DNA from 2 places in the Cobetia sp. 1CM21F genome. Region 2 is predicted to be linked to the other one. Evidence: predicted binding sites of a transcription regulator. Region 2 holds the regulator's gene; the other holds the start of a gene.
The links. The regulator sigma-54, encoded in region 2, starts transcription at its own class of promoters, with help from an activator protein. The targets are predictions, from matches to a motif close to TGGCACNNNNNTTGCTNT.
Positions count from the first base shown of each region.

Region 1 (5,961 bases), on a different contig from region 2:
GCCAACAGCGGCAGACTTGAGGCAGGCGAACCACCCATGGCGGATGACAGAGCGCGTTGGCGTGCTTGTTGATTGAGGGCGCGTTGAGCGCTCTCGAGGCTTGAGCTGAGCATCCTCATCCTTATTCGGTCGTGGCGGACCTTGCATGCAAGCTGCCGTCAGGTGGCAGGCGGATGATGCAGGTCCCGGTCGTCGCTGATTCTCGCGGTCTCTCGCGGTCTTTCGCGGTCAGAGCCGGGTCGGCGATCGACAGTCGTTCAGTGGGGGATTCATGACAGGCCAACCATCTTTGCATGCTGTTGATGACATTGCCGTTTTCACGCCCGGCGAGAAGAGGGGCGCGGTCAGGTCGCGCAGGCACTCATCAGCGCAGGCGGTTGACGCCAGTCATCATCTTCAAGGGTTGGCATGTCATGCTGAATCTTGCATGTGCGTTGCAGTCAGTGCGCCTTGATGGGGCGCGTCAGGGTGACTCATGAGGCATCAGGATGACCTCGGTCAGACGTATTCGGCTTACTCGTGGGTCATAATGACGCATGTTGATTGTGCGGCGCGTCATCCTGACGCCCTGGCGCTGGAGGCGTCTGTGGGGCCAGCCCCGGGTCACGGCTTGTGGCGGACGCCGCGGTCATCATCTGACGCGGGAGCAGGCTCGCGCGAGTCTTCTGCTGGTATCGCTTGCGGGGCAGGCGACTCGACTATCTCGTCGCTGGGCGTCGCGTGTGTCTCGCCCACTGGCGCCTCACCGTCAGGCGCCTGCTCAGCGATCTGGTCGTCTGTCTCCAGCGTCGTATCCGCCGTGGGTGTCTCGCTTGCCTCATCGAGCTTTCCCAGGCCTTCTTCGACCTTGCGAGTCCAGCTGCGCAGCGTGTCGGCGACACCATCGGCGAGCGGGCGCATCTGGGAGAAGTCCTGGTCGTAGTCATCCAGCCCATCGCGCACCGAGTGCTCGCCACCCATGAAGATGCGCCGCAGCGCACGCTGGCGTAGCGCCGGGTCCACGCCGTTCTGCATGAAGGCGCTGATGTCGGCGTCTGGGGTCAGGGTGTCGGGGTCTGGCAGCTCGATGACGGGCATTTCTGCGCTGTCAGCGTCCGATGCCTGCTGATCGCTCTCGGCGGCTGCCGGTTGTGCTGCCGTGGAGGGGCTATCGCCGCCCAGGGCTTCGTGCTGCGAGACGCGCGCTGCAGGGGGGGCAACGCTGTTGTCAGAGGCGACTCCCGCCTGTGACGGCGGAAGGCTGTCGCCTTTACTCACCTCGGCGCTGTCCGGCTGTACCACTTGGTCTTCACGGCGGCTGTCGCCTTGCTTGCGGCGTGACCAGCGCGAGAACAGGCCTTCATGGGCAGGGCTTGCGTTGTCGTCGTGCTGGCTCATGACGTGCTTTCCGTACCATCACCGGGCTGATGAGTCTTGTTGGGCGTCACGGCGTGCTGCTCTGCCTGACTGGCGCGCCCGGCGCCCTTGCGTTTCTTCTTCTTGCCTTCGTCGAGTCGTTCGCCGTGACGCGCGAGGTAGGCTTCCAGCCACACCATCAAGGCCGGGGGCATCGGCACATCCAGCACCAGCTGGTCGCCATCCATCCAATGCGATGCTACCTCCTGACAGGCCGTCACCACGCGGGGCTGCATGCCGTCGGCTTCACGCTCATCGCATTGGACGAACAGACGCGGCTGCTCGCAGCGCAGGTTGTAGCGGTAATCGGTGCGCTCGGTGAGGTGAAGCTGCAGCGGCAGGATGCGGCGATGCGCTACTTCATCAGCGGCGGCAGGCTCCGCTAAGTGCGATTCCGTCTCTGGCGTTGCAGAGGGCGAGAGGTCGGCAATCCGCCAGGTATCGATGCTGAAACGCCCCAGCTTCTGCGTGGTGGGTGCCAGGGTGACACTCAACCAGCGAGTATCGTCACTACGGGGAGGGATGGATTCAGACATGGCTTCCTTGTTCACTGCTGTACCCGCAAGCGGGTCTGAAAAGATTGCTGCGATGGTGCTAGTGTGCAAGATACATGCCGGCGCCTGCGATATCAGGGTCACCGTCAGTCAGTGCGGGGACAGCTCTGCCATCGGACTGGTACTCTACGGCAATTCAGCGCAAGAATTGCCATTCCAACCGGCTCGATCAGGGAGACCCGAGTTCATGATGCCCTCTGCACGGCCAGCGATCAGTCGCGCCACACTACCCACCACGCTGGACATCGAAGTCATGGATGAGCGCGGTGAGCGCCATCAGCAGTCCATTGCCGCCGAGCGCTCGCTGACCATCTATCTCAATCGGCGCGAGATCGTCACCTTGATGACCCTGGGTGCCGAACCTGAGGCGCTAGTGGCCGGCTATCTGCGCAATCAGGGCTTGCTGGGTGAGCTTGAGGACCTCGAAGCGCTGCAGGTGGACTGGGAGGTCGAGAGCGCCTCGGTGGTGACGCGTCATCTGCCTGAGGATATCGAGCAGCGCCTCGGCAAGCGCACCGTGACCACCGGCTGTGGACAGGGCACGGTATTCGGCAATCTGCTGGAGCGCCAATCACTGGCTGCGCTGGACGCAGGCCCCTTTAGCCAGGCCTTGTTGTATCGCCTGCTGGAGGCGCTGGCGGCGCACAACGCGACCTATCGCAAGGCCGGTGCGGTGCACGGTTGTGCCCTGTGTCGGGATGATGAGGTATTGGCGTTCATCGAGGATGTCGGCCGCCACAACGCCGTCGATACGCTGGCGGGGCTGAGCTGGTTGGCGCCCCTGAGTGATGATGGCAGTGATTACCAGGGAGCCAACATCTTCTATACCACCGGTCGCCTGACTTCCGAGATGGTGCTGAAGGTGGCTCAGGCGGGGATTTCAGTGCTGGTCTCACGCTCCGGCGTCACGCAGAAGGGGGTGGAGCTGGCGGAACGCTTTGGCGTGTTGTTGATCGCGCGCGCCAAGGGCCGCCACTTCCAGGCGGTGGACCCTGCCGGGCGGCTGGTGCTGGATGCCATCCCGCCCCTGCGTGCCGGCGACGCTCTCAAGTCATCGCGCCATGACGCGTCAGGCAAGCCATCTTCATCAGACGGCGCAGCCGGACATGGCAAGGGGGCGCAGTGATGAGTCGTCTTTCTTCGCCGCTGGGCGTCATACCCTTACAGGGCTTTTCCTCTGAACTCGGCGCACCTGCGGGTGGCTCTGTCGCTGAGTCTTCAGGCGAGGCCCTGAATGCGGCCACCGGCCGTCAGGCTCCGGTCCCCCACGACAACCCCTTCTTGACGGTGCAGGAAGTCGCGCGTCTGCTGCATCTCAACGAGAAGAAGATCTATCAACTGGCCAGTGATGGCACCATGCCGGCGACCAAGGTGACCGGCAAGTGGTTGTTTCCGCGGCGCCTGGTGGAGCAATGGATTCTCGAGTCCAGCCATCATGGTGTATTGGCGGATCGCCTGATGATCACCGGCAGTGACGACCCGCTGCTGGCCGCGCTCTCCATGCGTCTCAATCAGCAGCATGCCGGTAGCGCCTTCTATGGCATGAGCGTCACCGGCACGCGTCTGGGGCTTGATCTGCTCAGCCAGGGGCGGGCTGATGTCTGCGCCATTCACTGGGGGCGCGCGGAGGAGGCGGCGCTGCGGCATCCGGCGCTGATTCGCGGCCACGATGGCTATCGTCAGTGGGTGATGGTGCGGCTTGCGCGTCGTACCCAGGGGTTGATCATCCGCAATGATGATCGTCATCTGTCCATCGATCCCAGCGGCCTGTTCGGTTCGCAGCGGCGTTGGGCGGTGCGACAGGAGGGGGCAGGTTCGCAGCGCTTCCTGCAGGAGTGGCTGTCCGGCCATCAGATGCGTGCCGAGCAGCTCAACACCCTGGCGATCGCCTATTCCGAGCGTGAGGTGGCCTCGATGGTGGCGCGCGGCGAGGTGGATGTCGGCCCCGGTACGCTGTCGGCGGCCAATGAGTTCGGCCTCGGCTTCGTGCCGGTCTGTGAAGAGGCCTTCGACCTGGTGGTACCGCGCAATGTCTACTTCCGCGATCTCTTCCAGGGGTTGCTGGACTATCTTGCCACACCGAATGGCATCCAGCTGGCGCAATCCCTCGGCGGCTATGATCTGCGCGAATGCGGTCAGTTGATCTGGCGCGGCGATGCCGCACAGCACGATTGAGACGCTCGGTATCGAGACGCTCTGTAATGAGACGCTCGATAAACTGAACACCCAGTGGATGCTGGCGGTCAGGACTCGGCGCAAGCCATGAGTGTCTTTGCGATATCCAGAAAAATTGCCCATTAGCGCATGGCTAGTGGGCGATTTTTTTATTTCGAGCTGACGGCGAGCATGGTCAAGCAAGTCATTATTTTGAATGGACCGGCCAGGTGACGCTCGCGTTAAGGCAATCTTTGCGGTTTAGCTTCCTGCCAGTGCGTTACGTGACTTGTCTCACTTCAACACAGCCCAGCTCGCTTCAACACAGCTCGGCTCACTTCAAATCAGCTCAGCTCGGATCCGAATCATTGCGAGTGCACACCGACAGCACGATGGCATCTTCTTCGCTGGTAGAAACCAGAGCGTGACCCATGTCGGAGTCGAAATAGATGCTGTCGCCATCACCCAGCGGCAAGGGTTCATAGAATTCCGAATAGAGCAGAATGCTGCCCGCCAATACCATCAGGAACTCCTCGCCGTCGTGACGCACCCAGTCGGGGAAGTCGTCGAAGCTGCGCGCACGCACGCGAGTCTTGAAAGGAATCATGCGTTTCTGCGCCAGCTGCCAGGACAGCAGCTCGTGCTCATAGGTCGGTGTCGGGTGTGACTTGCCATCACCGACGCGCGTCAGGTCGCGACGCCCGAGAGTGCCACTCTGGCGCTTGGGCGGGCTCAGCAGCTGCGGCAGGTCGATGTTGAGACCATGAATCAGCTTCTGGACCGCCGTGAAGGTCGGCGATATCTGCTCGTTCTCGATCTTGGACAATGTCGAGCGTGCCAGCCCCGTGCGCTGGCTGACATCTTCCAGCGTCCAATGATGGGAGAGGCGGATCTGCTTCACGCGTTCGCCAAGCTTCAGGGGCTCAACGAAGGGTTTGCGACCGGAGGCGATCCGGACGGCGGCGTCCTTGTCTGTCGGTGTGCTCATGAGAGTGGCTTCGCTATGGGCGTGATATTGGCGGCGCACGACATAGGGTGTCGTAGCGCTGTCAGCTGGCGATAAAGTTTACTATCGGAAACTTTATCGCCAGCTTATCACAGCATGGCAAGCGCGCATCATCCCGACACGTAGCCAACATGGCTGTTTGCGACACCGAAGGCTCGCTGGTACTCCCTTGATGCAGCGACAGGTTTCCTGGCTGCGGGAAACCTGTCGCGAGGTGTGGTGCTCGCCAAGGGGAAAGTCACCGGTGCGGGGGATGCCCAGCGCTAGAACAGCTGGGCATTAGAGCAGCCAGGCGCTAGAACAGCGGGTGATCACGCTCATCCTCGGCGGGCTTGGCAAGCGGCGGCTGGGAGCCGTCTGGTGTGCCAGAGGCGGAGCGGGGTGGAAGGGCATCCACGGGGGGAGGCGCGAGATCGAGCTGATCTGGCTCGGGTTTCTTTGACTCGGGCCGCTCTGACTTGGGTTGCTCTGAAGGGAGCTGGTCGGGGCGATGGCTGCCGGCACGTGCATCGAGGCCATCCTGCATCGGCAAGCCCGCCAGCGCCTTGAGATGCGCCTCGGTGCTGCGCCCCAGCGCCTCCAGGCAATAACCGCCCTCCAGCACGGAGACGATACGCCCGTGGCAGTGACGCCGTGCGACATCCATCGCCAGCAGGGTGACCCAGTAATAGTCGTCATCTTCCAAGCACAGTTCCGCCATCGGGTCTTCACGGTGCGCGTCAAAGCCCGCCGAGATCAGGATCAGCTCCGGCTTGAAATCATCAAGCTTCTTGAGCCACTGGGCTTCGATGGCGCGCCGGAAGGCCAGTGAGCCGCTGCCTTCGCTCAAGGGCGTGTTGTGGATGTGCTCCC
Region 1 covers NZ_JALNTQ010000001.1:1,386,356-1,392,316, reverse strand. The annotation lists gene MSG32_RS05630 (4Fe-4S dicluster domain-containing protein) at 1-113, opposite strand, end outside; gene MSG32_RS05625 (DUF3306 domain-containing protein) at 604-1,377, opposite strand; gene MSG32_RS05620 (DUF3305 domain-containing protein) at 1,374-1,931, opposite strand; gene MSG32_RS05615 (formate dehydrogenase accessory sulfurtransferase FdhD) at 2,140-3,075, shown strand; gene MSG32_RS05610 (helix-turn-helix transcriptional regulator) at 3,075-4,124, shown strand; gene MSG32_RS05605 (XRE family transcriptional regulator) at 4,453-5,091, opposite strand; partial or broken gene MSG32_RS05600 (histone deacetylase family protein) at 5,636-5,961, opposite strand, start outside.
Region 1: the regulator sigma-54 is predicted to act here: its motif matches at 1,994-2,011, upstream of MSG32_RS05620 (DUF3305 domain-containing protein).

Region 2 (5,961 bases):
AGGACATCATCGACCGCGCACGCCGCGTGCGTCTGCTGGCGCTGGATGTCGATGGCGTGCTCACCGACAACCGTCTGCACTACGATGCCAACGGCGTCGAGACCAAGTCCTTCCACGTCCAGGATGGCCATGGCCTCAAGCTGGTGCTGCGCAGTGGCGTTCGCGTCGCGCTGATCACCGGCCGCAGCTCGCCGATGGTCGAGCGTCGCGCCAAGGAACTGGGCATTCAGGATGTCATCCAGGGCCGTGAAGACAAGCTGGTCGCGTTGACCGACCTGTGCCGCGAGCACGGGATCGAGCTGGAAGAGGTCGCCTATTGTGGCGATGACCTGCCGGACCGCGAGGCCATTCGTCGTGTCGGTCTCGGCGTCAGCGTGCCCAACGCCATGGCCTACGTGATGAGCGAGGCCAACTGGGTCACCTCACGCCAGGGCGGCGATGGCGCCGTGCGCGAGCTCTGTGATCTGCTGCTCAAGGCACAGGGCCACTGGGCCTCGGTGCTGGATACCTACCTGCAGGAGTCGCGTCCCTGATGTTACGTCTGCCCCGCCCTTCTCCGCGCCTCTGGCTGATGCTGCTGTTGCTGCTCGTCGGTGGCGTGCTGGCGCTGATCGAGCAGCGCAACAGCCTGGAATCGACCGTCAACGTCGAGGTCGACAGCAGTGAGCCGGATTACTATCTCGACGGGGCAGACATGACACGCTTCGATGCGCGCGGCGTGGCGACCCAGTCCATGACCTCGCCGCATATCGAGCACACGCCAGGCGATGACGTGACCCGGGCGCAGACCCCGAAGATTCGCACCAACGACAGTGAAGACCGCCGCTGGTATGCCACGGGTGACAGTGGCGTGTTGAGCGCCGGCGGCGACACCTTCACCCTCGAGGGCAATGCCAGACTGCGCCAGCCCGATGACCGCTGGACCCTCGATACCGACGTCCTGCACTACAGCCGTGATCAGAATCGCGCCTGGAGTGACGTGCCGGTCGTGATCACCCAGAATGGCCAGCATGTCGAAAGCGACAGCTTCAGCGCCGACCTCTCCCGGGACTCCGCCGTGCTGCAGGGCCGTGTTCGCAGCGTCCTGCAACCCGGCACGGGCCAGAGCGAGGCCAGCAAGGAGGCCGAGCGCATCGACTCGGGCGCCGACAGCACCACCTCCGATGATGGGCGCGTCAACAGCACCTTCGAGGCAGCGCCTGCCAGCGGTGAATGAACCCGCCGGGCTGGCCGTCACGCCATGACCCGCGCCGCACCACCTTCTTCTCTGCCGCTCGATGGCATCATTGCTCGGGCGGCGACCCCGTCATGCCAAGGAGCCACCATGACTTCCACGACTCGCAAGCCCTTGACGGCCTGTCGCCAGACCCTCAACAGCGGTGTCATGGCGCTCTGCCTGGCACTGGGCATGTCCACCTTCGCCCCGGCCGCCATGGCGCTGGACAGCGATGCCAGCCAGCCGATCAACATCGCCGCGGATGCCCTGTCGCTCGATGACAAGGCCGGTACCGCCACCTACACCGGCCAGGTGGAGATGCGCCAGGGCAGCATGAAACTCGATGCCAGCCGCGTCGATATCAGCCGCGCCGGCAGCGGCGAGATCTCGCTGGTCAAGGCCACCGGCAAGCGTGCCTACCTGGAACAGCAACCCGCACCCGACGAGAAGCTGGTCAAGGGCTGGGCCGACACCATCCGCTACCATGCACTGGAGCGCCGCGTGGAGCTGGTCGGCAACGCGCGTCTTGAGAAAGGCGATGACACCTTCGAAGGCGGCTACGTGGAGTACTTCCTCGACAAGCGCCAGGTGAACGCCAACAACAGCAAGACGGCACAGCAGACCGAAGGCGGTCGCGTGCACATGACTCTGACGCCACGCGGCGCCAATGCCAGCAAGGAAAACTGAGTCATGACTGCTGCTACTCCGCGTACGCTGAGCGCTCGCCATCTGGCCAAGGCCTACAAGGGCCGCAAGGTGGTCAAGGACATCTCGCTGGAGATCCGCCAGGGCGACATCGTCGGCCTGCTGGGCCCCAACGGCGCCGGCAAGACGACCTCGTTCTACATGATCGTCGGACTGGTGCGCGCCGATGCCGGCAACGTCTCCATCGATGACAAGGACCTCTCCGCTGCCGCCATGCATCAGCGTGCACGCGCCGGCATCGGCTATCTGCCGCAGGAGGCGTCGATCTTCCGCAAGCTGTCGGTGGCCGACAACATCATGGCGATCCTGGAGACCCGCAAGGACCTGGATCGCAATGGCCGCAAGGCACGCCTTGAAGAGTTGCTCGAGGAATTCAGCATCACGCACATCCGCGCCAGCGCCGGCATGAGCCTGTCCGGTGGTGAGCGTCGACGGGTCGAGATCGCCCGTGCACTGGCCACCGAGCCGGACTTCGTGCTGCTCGATGAGCCCTTCGCCGGCGTCGACCCCATCTCGGTGGGCGAGATCAAGAGCATCGTGCGCCAACTGCGCGATCGTGGCATCGGCGTGCTGATCACCGACCACAACGTGCGCGAGACGCTCGATATCTGTGACACCGCCTATATCGTCGGCGATGGCCAGATCATCGCCCACGGTGACGCGGACTCCATCCTGGCCAACCAGCAGGTGCGCGACGTCTACCTGGGCCACGAGTTCACGCTCTAGGGTTAGCGGCTGCGCTGAGCCCACCAGATGCGAAAGCTTCAAAAGCCGCTGCGTGATTTTATCGCGTAGCGGCTTTTTCATGTCTGACATCAGACGCATGCATGACGTCCATACCACCTTGGTGGAAACATGGCATGCAAGTTGCTTGAATATTCACGACAACCACTTGTCAGTGCCCCGAGTCACGGTATAGCGTAGTAAGCACGTTCCTTTGCCGTGAATTGACTGACTCCATGAAACCCACCCTGCAACTCCGCCTCGGCACCTCGCTGACCATGACGCCGCAGCTCCAGCAAGCGATCCAGCTGCTGCAGCTGTCGACGCTCGACCTGCGTCAGGAGATTCAGCAAGCCCTCGAGTCCAACCCCATGTTGGAGCTCGACGAGGACTACGAGTCGCTGGATGTCGTCGAGACACAGGATTCGAGCGAGATCTCCACTGCCGACTCCTCGAGCGAGATTCCCGAGGAATACCCCCTCGACAGCGACTGGTCGGACCTCTACCAGGACCACGCCGGTAGCCTGACCAGCTCCGGCAGTGGCAGCGGGAGTGAAGAAGGGACGGACTTCGATCGAAATACCAGCGTCGAGAGCCTGCAGGACCACCTGCGCTGGCAGCTGGCGATGACCGACCTCGATGGCCGTGAACGCCAGATGGCGGAGAGCCTGATCGATGCCGTCGACGGTGCCGGTTATCTGAGCCTGTCACTCGATGAGCTGGTCGATGGCCTGCGCGGCCAGGGCCTGCCCGGCCTCAAGGCCTCCGAACTCGAGCAGGTATTGCTGCGTCTGCAGCAGTTCGACCCGACCGGCGTCTTCGCCCGTGATCTGCGCGAATGCCTGCTGCTGCAACTGGCACTGCTGCCGGATGACCTGCCGCTGCTGGCGCAGGCGCGCCGCCTGGTACGTCAATTCCTCGAGGCACTGGGCAACGATGACCGCAAGCTGCTCAAGCGCCGCCTGAGCCTTGACGATGACGAGCTGGATCACGTCATCCGCCTGGTACGCGCGCTCGATCCGCGTCCGGCATCCGCCTGGGGCGAGCCCGCCAGCGATTACGTGATCCCTGATCTGCTGGTGCGCCATACCCGCCATGGCTGGCAGGTCGAGCTCAACCCGGAAGCGCTGCCCAAGCTGCGCATCCAGCCGGAATACGCCGCGCTGATCAAGCGTGCCGACAAGTCAGCCGACAACACCTTCCTCAAGGACAACCTGCAGGAAGCCCGCTGGCTGATGAAGAGCCTGTCATCGCGCAATGACACCCTGCTCAAGGTCGGCCGCGAGATCATGGCGCGCCAGATCGACTTCCTCGAGCAAGGCGAGGAAGGCATGAAGCCGCTGATTCTGGCCAACATCGCCGAAGTGGTCGAGATGCACGAATCGACCATCTCGCGGGTCACGACCCAGAAGTACATCCACACCCCGCGCGGCGTCTTCGAGCTCAAGTTCTTCTTCTCGAGCCAGGTCGGTGGCAGCGGCAGTGGCGACGCCCACTCAAGCACCGCCATTCGTGCCCGCATCCGCAAGCTGATCGCGGAAGAGCCGGCCCGCAAGCCTCTCTCCGACTCGCGGCTGGTCGATCTGCTCGCCAGCGATGGCATCGAGGTCGCACGCCGTACCGTGGCCAAGTATCGCGAAGCGATGGGCATCCCCTCCTCCAGCGAGCGCAAACGTCTGGCCTGAGGCGTCACCTGCGGCTGTCATGCCCTGCTCTCACCTCCACAATGGCAGCCGCCGCCAACCTCAAGCGCTGGATTTTCCGCTCATCAGCCTCTGACTTCGCGGGCAGCGGTGCGCCTGTCTCGCGCTCTGTCATGCCGTCAACCGCTCATCAATTGCCCGTCATGGGCCATGACGGCGCGCAGGATGACGGTAAAAAACCGCCGTTCCGGCAGCGTCATTCACCGTCAATCGCATGTTTTTAAAGTCACTTTTGCGCGTATTGCACCTGGATGACACCCGGACAACCTCCCGGAACGCCGCTTGCTCCACGCAATCGAAGCGCCTGAAAGGCGACGTACATGCAGGGATTGGCGACGAAAACCCGCCTTCTTGCGCGTCTTTCACGCACCACCCACCAGACGTGCCCTTGAAGTCCACTCCGATACCCCTCACTGAGTTGAAGACAAGCACTGAGCCACGATGCAGCGCAGCGTTGATCTTTGCGCAAAGCTTGGGCATTGTCGGTACAGACGCTCACGACATCTGACGCCACTGGCAAGGGTGCGAAAACATCGCCAGACGGTGGCCGTCAAGCCTGTTGCAGAGCGTCCGATCAGGGTTTGCTCGTAGTCAAAAAGGGTTACAATTGAATGGCAACCCGCTGGATAAAGGAGCGTGTCCATGCAAGTGAATATCACCGGGCATCATGTGGAACTTACCGATCCTCTCCGCGATTACGTCAACGAGAAGCTCGCTCGCCTCGAACGGCATTACGACAACATCACCAATGTTCAGGTGACACTGTCGATCGAGAAGGAGCGCCAGCAGGCTGCCTGCACCTTGCACGCGGCAGGCGCTGACCTCCACGCCCTGGCAGAAGACCCCAACATGTACGCTGCCATCGACGCGCTCGCCGACAAGCTGGATCGCCAGCTGGTCAAACACAAGGAAAAGTCCCAGGCTCGCTCTCAGGGCACCGGGACCCGTTGACCTTCAGCCATGACACTTGATCAGATCCTTCCCCCCGAGCGCACGCTGTACGGTGTCCCCGGGGGGAGCAAGAAGCGGGTGCTTGAATTCTTCAGCACCTTCATCGCACAGAACATTCCCAGCCTGGATAGCCAGGAAGTCTTCTCGCGCCTGATCGGGCGCGAGAGACTGGGGTCGACCGGCATTGGCCACGGTGTGGCCGTGCCCCATGCACGCAGCCCGCATTGCAAGACGCCAATCGCTGCGTTTCTGAAGCTCGGTGAACCCATCGACTTCGATGCCATCGACGGAGAACCCATCGATCTGCTGTTCGTGCTGCTGGTGCCTGAGGAAGCGGATGAGACTCATCTGACGCTGCTCGGGCAGGTCGCGGAATTGCTCAATTCCCCGACCAATCGCTCGGCCCTGCGCCAGGCAGACAGCCAGCGTGCACTCTTTGAGGCATTGACCCAAGCCATCGCCGAATTACCGGCGCGCTGAATGACAGGCCCGGACATCGTCCGGGCTTTCGTCTTGCTGGCCTTCCATCGGCCGACGTACAGCGCACTGATAGCGGGCAGCCCTCTGCCCCACCCCTGCATTCTTTCGACGTTGACCTCGCCCTTGGAGAGCACTTCATGAAGATCGTGATCATCAGCGGCCGCTCCGGCTCCGGGAAATCCA
Region 2 covers NZ_JALNTQ010000002.1:1,193,523-1,199,483, forward strand. The annotation lists gene MSG32_RS10800 (HAD hydrolase family protein) at 1-533, shown strand, start outside; gene lptC (LPS export ABC transporter periplasmic protein LptC) at 533-1,216, shown strand; gene lptA (lipopolysaccharide transport periplasmic protein LptA) at 1,325-1,903, shown strand; gene lptB (LPS export ABC transporter ATP-binding protein) at 1,907-2,647, shown strand; gene MSG32_RS10820 (RNA polymerase factor sigma-54) at 2,881-4,329, shown strand; gene raiA (ribosome-associated translation inhibitor RaiA) at 4,990-5,298, shown strand; gene MSG32_RS10830 (PTS sugar transporter subunit IIA) at 5,308-5,778, shown strand; gene rapZ (RNase adapter RapZ) at 5,916-5,961, shown strand, end outside.